DNA from 3 places in the Cellulophaga lytica DSM 7489 genome. Region 2 is predicted to be linked to each of the others. Evidence: riboswitches for the same ligand, from Rfam matches in the RefSeq annotation. Region 2 holds a riboswitch; each other region holds the start of a gene.

Region 1 (3,285 bases), 1.1 Mb from region 2:
TTACACAAAAGGAGCTTACCAGTTTAGTGGAGATTCTTGTGGTGTTATCTCATTAATTCATGAGCAGTCACAAGACATTAACCAAGGTGTAGACCGTGGCTCTAAAGAAGAGCAAGGAGCAGGGGACCAAGGTATGATGTTTGGTTACGCTAGCAAAGAAACAGAAAACTATATGCCACTGGCATTAGATATTTCGCATAAAATATTACAAGAACTTGCCGCATTGCGTAGAGAGGGTAAACAAATCTCTTATTTACGCCCAGATGCTAAGGCGCAAGTAACTATAGAATATTCAGATGATAATGTGCCACAGCGTATAGATACTATTGTTGTGTCTACACAGCATGACGATTTTGATGCTAACGATGAAAAAATGTTAGCGCAAATAAAATCAGATATTATCTCTATTTTAATGCCTAAAGTAATAGCGCAATTTCCAGAGAAGGTACAAGCATTATTTACAAGCAAAATACAGTACCACATTAACCCAACAGGTAAATTTGTAATTGGTGGTCCACACGGAGACACAGGTCTTACAGGACGTAAAATTATAGTAGATACCTACGGTGGTAAAGGTGCCCATGGTGGTGGTGCATTTAGTGGTAAAGATCCAAGTAAAGTAGACCGTAGTGCAGCATATGCAGCAAGGCACGCAGCTAAAAATTTAGTAGCAGCAGGTATTGCAGATGAGATTTTGGTACAAGTAAGTTACGCCATTGGTGTGGTAGAGCCAACTTCTATTTATGTAGACACATACGGTACTGCAAAAGTAAATTTAACAGACGGAGAAATTGCCAAAATAGTAGCGCAAATTTTTGATATGCGCCCGTTTGCCATAGAAGACCGTTTAAAGCTAAGAAACCCTATTTATTTAGAAACCGCAGCTTATGGTCATATGGGGAAAGAACCAAAAACAATCACAAAAGTTTTTGAGTCTCCATACAATGGTAAGGTAGAGAAAGAAGTAGAACTTTTTACTTGGGAAAAACTAGATATGGTAAGCGCAGTAAAAACCGCTTTTAACCTTTAAAATAAGTTTTTAATAATATATAAGTGCTTTGCTGTAACGGTAAAGCACTTTTTTTGTGTTTAATATTTTGCTATTTATTTGGGTGTTACCACAAGGGTCGGGCTTTTTGTTGCAATCTTTTTTAAGAAAAATAAAAAAGGATTTTCACTACAATCCCTAACACAAATAAAGTTTTAATTTAAAAAATCGTTACAAAAACAAACAATTATTGTGTTTCTGTTATTTAAGCTTGTTAAAAAGGTTAAAATCAATATTTTTTCAAAAAAGATTAGGATATTAAATTTTTCTGAACATATATTTGTAGCTCAAAGTTCAAAACACTTATTGAATAGTTATCAAGAAAGGCGGAGGGATTAGACCCAATGAAGCCTTAGCAACCCTTTGTTCATACAAAGAAGGTGCTAAATTCTACCAAGTACATCGGTACTATAGGCAGATAACGAAACAAGCTTTTTTATTTCAAAAAAGGTAAATTTCCAATTTCTTTTTAACTCATTTAATTTTAAACCATCTTGCAAAGTCGGCAAGACGCGGTTTTGGCTTTTTTATTTTTTCAATTTAAACTATAAAAAACAAAATTATGAGTACTCAAAAATTAGCAACAAACGCATTACACGCAGGTCACACTCCATCAGAAACAGCAGGTACAAGAGCAGTGCCTATTTATCAAACGTCGTCTTATGTTTTTAAAGATACAGACCACGCAGCAAACTTATTTTCTTTATCAGAATTAGGATTTATTTACACGCGTTTAAACAATCCAACAAATCAAATATTACAAGACAGACTAGCAGCAGCAGAGGGTGGTGTAGGAGCAGTAGTATTTGCATCTGGTACAGCAGCAATTTCTACAGGTTTATTAACGCTTTTAAGAGCAGGAGACCACATTGTAGCATCTAGCAGTTTGTACGGTGGTACATTTAATTTGTTAAATGTAACCTTACCAAGATTAGGTATTACAACTACTTTTGTAGATGCATCTAATCCAGAGAGTTTTGGTAAAGCAGTGAAAGAAAATACAAGAGCATTTTTTGTAGAGTCATTAGGAAATCCTAAGCTAGATGTTTTAGACTTAAAAGCAATTTCTAAAGAAGCAAAAGCAGCACAAGTGCCATTTATTGTAGATAATACAGTAGCATCACCAGCATTATTAAACCCAATAGAGCACGGTGCAAACTTGGTAATACACTCGCTAACAAAATACATAGGCGGACAAGGAACTTCTTTAGGAGGTGCAATTGTAGACGCAGGTACTTTTGACTGGACAAATGGAAAGTTCCCAGAGTTTACAGAACCATCTGCCGGGTACCACGGTTTGGTGTATAGTGAGGCTCTTGGTAATGCTGCATTTACGTATAAATTAATTTTAGAAGGTTTAAGAGATTTCGGAGGAGCTTTAAGTCCGTTTAATGCATTCCAAATTATACAAGGTTTAGAAACTTTACCAGTGCGTATAAAACAACATAGTGCAAACGCATTAGAATTGGCTACTTGGTTAGAGGGTAGAGATGAGGTTGCTTGGGTAAACTATCCAGGGTTAAAAAGCAATAAATACTATGACTTAGCTAAGGAGTACTTACCAAAAGGTCAAAGTGGCTTAGTTACATTTGGTGTAAAAGGTGGCTTTGAAGCTGCTAAAAAACTAACAGATGCCACTAAAATATTCTCTCTTTTAGCAAACATAGGAGATACAAAATCTTTAATAATTCACCCAGCAAGTACAACGCATCAACAATTAACAGCAGAGCAGCAAGAGGCTGCAGGTGTTGGTCAAGATTTAATTCGTTTATCTGTTGGTTTAGAGGATATAGAAGATTTAAAGTTAGACTTAGAAGAGGCTTTTAAAGCTATATCTACAGTTACAGCTTAATAAACTTACGTTCTCAAAATAAATTACAAATAACCTAATAATTATTTAGGTTAAAACAGCTTACTATGTTGCATCATATCAAACTAAAAAAATATACAACGCTAAGTGGTAGCACACAAGATATAGACTTGTCATATCAGGTATTTGGAGCAGAATTGCACACCGCGCCAATTGTACTTGTAAATCACGCTTTAACAGGTAACTCTAATGTTTCTGGTGAAGATGGCTGGTGGTCTACACTAATAGGAGAAGGTAAATGTATAGACACCACAAAATACACGGTATTGTCTTTTAATATTCCTGGTAATGGTTTTGATGGCTTTATTATAGAAAACTATAAAGATTTTGTAGCTAAAGATATTGCTCATTTGTTTTTATTAGGATT
Region 2 (3,285 bases):
ATTAAGTCTGTATATGTTAGTTTTCCTTCAGAAAAGCTTAAAATCATTAATACTTGTGCTCCATAAGGTAATAATCCTTGTGTAATACAGGCAAAAATATCTAATATTGAAGCCGTATTTTTATTGTCTAACTTATACTCATCGTTTATAGTTTTGGCAATAGTACCAGAAATAATTATGGAAACGGTGTTATTTGCAATAGCCATATTAACCGTACTTACTAGTGTGGCAATTCCAAATTGTGCAGATTTTTTACTCTTTATAAGTGTTTTTATTTTATTTAGAATATAGTCTATCCCTCCATTTTTAGCAACCAAAGCAGCTAAGCCACCAGACAATAAGGATAACAAAAAAATCTCTGTCATACTCGTAAATCCTGCATATGCATACTTAGTAGATTCAATTAGCGTAAAGTCACCGTAAAATATACCAATTATTGCAGCTAAAATTACACCAAGTAATAAGGTAACAAAAACGTTTACACCAATAACAGATAGTGCAATTACAAATACATAAGGTACTATTTTTAGTAGGTTATAATTATAGGTTGTATTTTCTAAACTATGCGCATTTAAATCTGCTCCTTTAAAAATTAATACAACAATTGTAATTAAAGCTGCTGGTAATGCAATTTTTATATTTTGTTTAAATTTATCGCTCATTTTAACTCCTAAAGATTGTGTTGCTGCAATAGTTGTATCTGATATTACAGAAAGGTTATCTCCAAACATAGCACCACCTAAAAGTGCACCACAAAGCACGGCTAAAGATGCACCACCTTTATCTGCAAACCCTATAACAATTGGTGTTAAAGCTACAATGGCACCTACAGATGTACCTGTAGATATAGATAAAAAGGCAGCAATAATAAACACTCCAAAATAAATGTATTGTATAGGAATTATATCTAACCCTAAACTCACAATAGCGTCTACACTACCTGTTTCTTTGGTAATTGTTGCAAATGCACCAGCCAACAAATATATAAGGCACATAGTTAGTATTTTACTATCTCCACAGCCTTCTAAAAGTGTATTAATTTTAGCATTAATAGTTTGTTTAAATAATAAAAAAGCGGCTATAATACCTGCAATAACAGCTATAGGCGCTGGTAATGCATAAAAGTCGTTCTGATAAATACCTACGCCTAAAAATGTAAATACAAATACAAATAAGGGTAATAATGCTATAAGCTTTGGTGTACTATTTTTTATTGCAGTCATTTTTATTGTTTTGCAGAATCACAATAAGAAAAAGACAAATAATAAGGAGTTAAATTAACATTTTTTCCAAAGTATTGGCTTATCCTTTTTTAGCACCTTGCTCGTTATTGCAGGTTGCTATCTCTTTTTTTTGAGATTCTTGATAATTAAGTGCGCAAAACTAAAGCATAACAACGAGATAAAATCATAATTTTCTGTTATTTTTTACCACCAAACAACAAAAAACTTTTCTAATTCTCCGTTAGGAAATTTTATCCAGCATAATGGAGACTTTTTGGCAGTAATTAAGGTGTTAACCTCTGCAGTAAATGTATTATATGTTAGCCAGTTTACTTGTGTTTTTACTTCTTGCAGCCAATTAGTTTTGTTAGGTATATAAAACTTACACTTATTAAATTGCTCTAATTGTGCATGCTTAACATAAAAACCTTTTACACAGTTCTTATTTAACTGCTTAAATTTTACACTTCTTTTGTAAGGTGTAAATAGTTGTGCTTTAAAAAATACACGTTGTTTAATTTTATTTAAACTTAAATTTAGCTTTTTAATTATTGGGGTTGTATGGGTGTTGTAGAGTAGTGGTAGTTGCTTATCTTTAAGTTTATCTAACTTTTTAATTAGAGAATCATTTCTGTTTGGTCCAATCCAATAATCTAACTCAGTACTACCAACCGTATCATCAAACAGGTAAAATTTATAAATTATTTCTATATGATAGGCTATTTTGTTTTTTATTAAAATACAGTCTATTTCACCAATAGTAAGCTTATTGTTTTGTATTTGTAGGTTTTCTGCTAAAATAGTAATGTCTTTAGATTGCTTAAAATCTGTGCTAACATAGCGTTCTACCCTTTTTCCTAATCTTAAATTTGTTGGTATCTTATCAGTAAATTTTGGAGTATCATTTTTTTCTAGTTCAAACTGTTTTAAACCATACACGCTGTTGCTTACCCATAGTGTTGGGGTATTTACATAACCAATAAACTGTTGCTCTATGTCTTTGTATTGTAATGTCATTTAAAACAAAGTAAACACTTGTACTAATTAATTAACTATTTCTACAAATAAAACTATATTTGTGATAATAAATGGTTTAAATGAAAATTAAAATAGCTCAATTTATATCTGTATTAGGACACCCGTTGTTGCTATTTCCTTTTTTAATTTTAATTTTTAATCTTAATGATAAGGAAACAGTCTTTTCCCATACCTTATCTCTTATTTATGGCATTTTTTTTCTAGTTTTAATTGCTTGGGTCTATATAGGAAAAAGAAGAGGAAAATATACAGACTTAGATGTATCTAACAAAAGGGAGCGTAGATCGTTGTATATATTTGCTTTACCACTAATGGTTTTGGTTCTTTTCTTTTTATTTTATACAAAACAGCCTGTTTACATTTGCACTAGCTTTTCTATAGCTACGCTTATGCTTTTAGCTTCTTTCGGAATTAATTTTCTTATAAAAATATCTATGCACGTGGCTATAAACATATATTTAGCACTTGCTATTATATTTGTAAATAGGCGTTTAGGTGTTGTTCTTATATTATTTACATTTTTAGTAATGTGGTCTAGACTTGTATTAAAAAGGCACACACCAAAAGAGGTTGTTACAGGCTTAATTATAGGCTCATTGTTTGGGCTAACCTTAGTACTTATTTCTTAGAAGTTCCTTAAAGTAATTTTAAAACGAAAATATATCAATTACAATTAAATATATATTAGATAGCTACATTTTTATATTCTAATATAAGACTCAGTAACTGTTTGGCTAGTTTTGGAGTGTAAAACAATCAAACATAAAAATGAAAAATACTTTAAAAATTACGTTTCTACTTGTTATGTTGTTAATAACTTCCTGTGGTAGCGATAAAGACACAATCAGAATTTCTACACTAGAAGGCTTACAAGCAGCCAAACAATTAGCAATGACTAGTTTTGGAGCCGATTTAGAAGTTTATAGGTTAGAGTTTTATTCTAAAGAAGATTTAAACTCAGATTTAGGTAGCATTACCATTAAGTATTTAAAAGATGGTAAATTATTTAGCAGACGTTATACCA
Region 3 (3,285 bases), 1.1 Mb from region 2:
TAGCAACAGGAAAAATATTAAGATCAAAAATGATGTCTTCTGGTGCAAAGTTTACCTTGTTTACCAAAACATCATAAGAACGTTTAGCTATTTCTATTCTACGTTCATAATTATCTGCCTGTCCTACCTCATCAAAAGCCATTACAATTACGGCTGCACCGTAACGCTTAATAAGTTTGGCGTGGTGTATAAATTCTTCTTCTCCTTCTTTAAGACTTATAGAGTTTACCACACATTTACCTTGAACCACTTGTAAACCAGCTTCTATAATTTCCCATTTAGAGCTGTCTATCATTATAGGAACTCTAGCAATATCTGGTTCTGCAATAACTAGGTTTAAGAACTTAACCATAGCTTCTTTGCCATCTATAAGTCCGTCATCCATATTAATGTCTATAATTTGCGCCCCACCTTCTACTTGGTGGCGTGCAATATCTAGAGCTTCATCAAACTTTTCTTCTTTTATTAGCCTTAAAAACTTTTTAGAACCAGCTACGTTAGTACGTTCACCTACATTAATAAAGTTAGTATCTGGTGTAACAACCAATGGTTCTAATCCTGAAAGTTTTAAATATTTAGGTTTTAAATTTTTCATATTAGACAGTTTCTAAAGCAATATTTCTGGGTTTGTAATCTTTTACCAAATTAGCAATTGCATTAATGTGTTCTGGTGTTGTACCACAACAACCACCAACAATATTTACCAAGCTTTTATCTAAGTATTCTTTTATTTGTGCTGCCATTTGCTCTGCAGTCTCATCATACTCACCAAATGCATTTGGCAAACCTGCATTTGGATGTGCAGATACTCCAAAATCTGTTTTTGCTGCCAATACCTCTAAATGCGGTACCAATTGACTTGCTCCTAGAGCACAATTAAAACCAACAGATAAAATAGGAATATGACTTATAGATATTAAAAAAGCTTCTGCTGTTTGCCCTGATAAGGTTCTGCCAGAGGCATCTGTAATTGTACCACTTACCATTATAGGAACATCTATATTACGCTCTTCTTTTACTTCTTCTATGGCAAAAAGTGCTGCTTTTGCATTAAGGGTATCAAAAATGGTTTCTACTAATAAGATATCTGAGCCACCATCTAACAATGCTTCTACTTGTTGTTTGTAAGCTATTCTAAGTTCATCAAAAGTAACACCTCTAAAACCTGGGTCGTTAACGTCTGGAGACATACTTGCGGTTTTATTGGTGGGTCCAATACTACCTGCTACAAACCTTGGTTTGTGTGGTTCTTTTGCTGTAAACTCATCTGCAACTTGTTTTGCAATACGTGCCGACTCATAATTTAGCTCGTACACTAAATCTTCCATAAAATAGTCTGCCATTGCTATAGTTGTACCAGAAAAGGTGTTGGTTTCTACAATGTCTGCCCCAGCTGCAAAATATTTACGGTGTACTTCTGCTATAGCTTCTGGCTGAGTTAGAGAGAGTAAATCGTTATTGCCTTGTAATGGATGTTCCCAGTCTGCAAAACGTTTGCCTCTAAAATCTTCTTCGGTGAATTTGTAGCGCTGTAACATTGTACCCATTGCACCGTCTAGCACTAAAATTCTTTCTTTTAATATGTCTTGTATCCTTTTCATTGTACCGTATAATATTGTGTTGTGCGTTAAGGATTGATGCGGCATCTTTTTGGTTGCAACGGTTTGTAAAACCTGTTTGCTAAAACCAAAAAATACAGCAGAAAGCCTGGCCATTTGTGCTTGCAAACAAATGGAACGCTATAAATAAAATATCAAGTAAGGTAAATGAGAGAAGACTGTGAATGTCTTTACTAATTTGTGAGTTATCTGCCGTGTTGTATGTAACAACGTAGTAGAATGTAGCACCTTCTTTAAATAAGAATAAAGGGTTGCTAAGGTTTCATAGGGTCTAATCCCTCCACCTTTCTTGATAACGTTTTCAGTGTATTAATGAACTAATTATGCCACAAAGTAACAGCACAACTTTTTTATAACCAAATATTGCTGGTAATTTTTAAGCCTACACGTGTTTTTTACACATATAGGCTTAAAATTGTAATATTTTTACGAAATGCTTTGTACAACTTCTTTTTTGGCTTCTTTTTTTGAACCATCAAAACCTTCTACACCACCTACGGTTGTGTATTTCATTACATAGCGTTTGCCTGGGTTTATGCGTTGGTATGCGCTTTGGCACATTACGGCTGCTTCATGAAAACCAGATAAAATTAGTTTTAGTTTTCCTTTATAGGTGTTAACATCACCAATGGCATATACACCAGGAATGTTGGTTTGGTAATCATAAGAGTTGTCTACTTTTATAGCATTTTTCTCTATTTCTAATCCCCAATCTCCTATTGGTCCTAATTTAGGCGATAGTCCAAATAACGGAATAAAATTATCTACTTCTACATAGCTTTCTCCTTTTTCCTCGTCGTTGTATTTTACAACTACAGCCTCTAAATGATCATCTCCGTATAGTTTGGTTACTTGTGCCTCTGTAAACAATTTTATTTTACCTGCTTTTGCAAGTTCTGATGCTTTTTCTACAGAATCTAAAGCACCTCTAAACTCGTTTCTACGGTGTACTAAAGATACTTCTGCTGCTACGTCTGCTAAAAATATTGCCCAGTCTAATGCAGAATCTCCACCACCAGCAATAACAACTTTTTTGTCTCTGTATACTTCTGGGTCTTTAATCATATAAGCAACACCTTTATCCTCAAAATTAAGAATGTTCTCTATTTGCGGTTTTCTAGGCTCAAAAGATCCTAAACCACCAGCAATTACAACAACTGGTGCATTGTGCTTTGTGCCTTTGTTTGTGGTTACCACAAAAGTACCATCGTCTAACTTATCTAAAGTATCTGCTCTTTCTGCTAGTGTAAAACCAGGCTCAAAAGATTTTATTTGCTCCATTAGATTGGTAACCAAATCACCTGCTAAAATTTCTGGAAAAGCAGGAATATCATAAATTGGTTTTTTAGGATATATCTCTGCACATTGTCCGCCTGGTTGTGGCAATGCATCTATTAAATGGCATTTTAGTTTTAACAAACCTGCCTCAAAAACGGTAAACAATCCTGTTGGTCCTGCGCCAATAATTAATATATCTGTCTTAATCATAATTTTAATTTTGTACTTACTAATGAGTATCTACTCTCATTTAAATGTTTTAATTATTATCTTTTTTATCTACTAAGGAACTTGTAATCTGGTTCATTTTATCTACTTTTTCTTCAAAATCTCCTTTTATGGTTTTTCTATAGTCGTTTAAGTTTTGAACCATTTTATTAATATCTTC

The links. A riboswitch is a leader RNA that binds a small molecule or an ion and turns the genes downstream of it on or off. The one in region 2 is predicted to bind S-adenosylmethionine.
Region 1: it holds a riboswitch for S-adenosylmethionine, as region 2 does, so the genes downstream of both, CELLY_RS09870 (O-acetylhomoserine aminocarboxypropyltransferase/cysteine synthase family protein) here and CELLY_RS14355 (Na+/H+ antiporter NhaC family protein) in region 2, are expected to answer to the same signal.
Region 3: it holds a riboswitch for S-adenosylmethionine, as region 2 does, so the genes downstream of both, CELLY_RS09930 (homocysteine S-methyltransferase family protein) here and CELLY_RS14355 (Na+/H+ antiporter NhaC family protein) in region 2, are expected to answer to the same signal.

What each region holds. Positions count from the first base shown of each region.
Region 1 is NC_015167.1:2,205,676-2,208,960, forward strand. It holds gene metK (methionine adenosyltransferase) at 1-1,030, shown strand, start outside; SAM riboswitch class I at 1,360-1,473, shown strand; gene CELLY_RS09870 (O-acetylhomoserine aminocarboxypropyltransferase/cysteine synthase family protein) at 1,611-2,900, shown strand; gene thrA (bifunctional aspartate kinase/homoserine dehydrogenase I) at 2,966-3,285, shown strand, end outside.
Region 2 is NC_015167.1:3,276,486-3,279,770, forward strand. It holds gene CELLY_RS14355 (Na+/H+ antiporter NhaC family protein) at 1-1,223, opposite strand, end outside; SAM-I-IV-variant riboswitch at 1,274-1,374, opposite strand; gene CELLY_RS14360 (DUF1853 family protein) at 1,428-2,240, opposite strand; gene CELLY_RS16770 (phosphatase PAP2 family protein) at 2,321-2,890, shown strand; gene CELLY_RS14370 (hypothetical protein) at 3,030-3,285, shown strand, end outside.
Region 3 is NC_015167.1:2,220,803-2,224,087, reverse strand. It holds gene metH (methionine synthase) at 1-595, opposite strand, end outside; gene CELLY_RS09930 (homocysteine S-methyltransferase family protein) at 597-1,601, opposite strand; SAM riboswitch class I at 1,802-1,918, opposite strand; gene CELLY_RS09925 (NAD(P)/FAD-dependent oxidoreductase) at 2,046-3,107, opposite strand; gene CELLY_RS09920 (precorrin-2 dehydrogenase/sirohydrochlorin ferrochelatase family protein) at 3,157-3,285, opposite strand, start outside.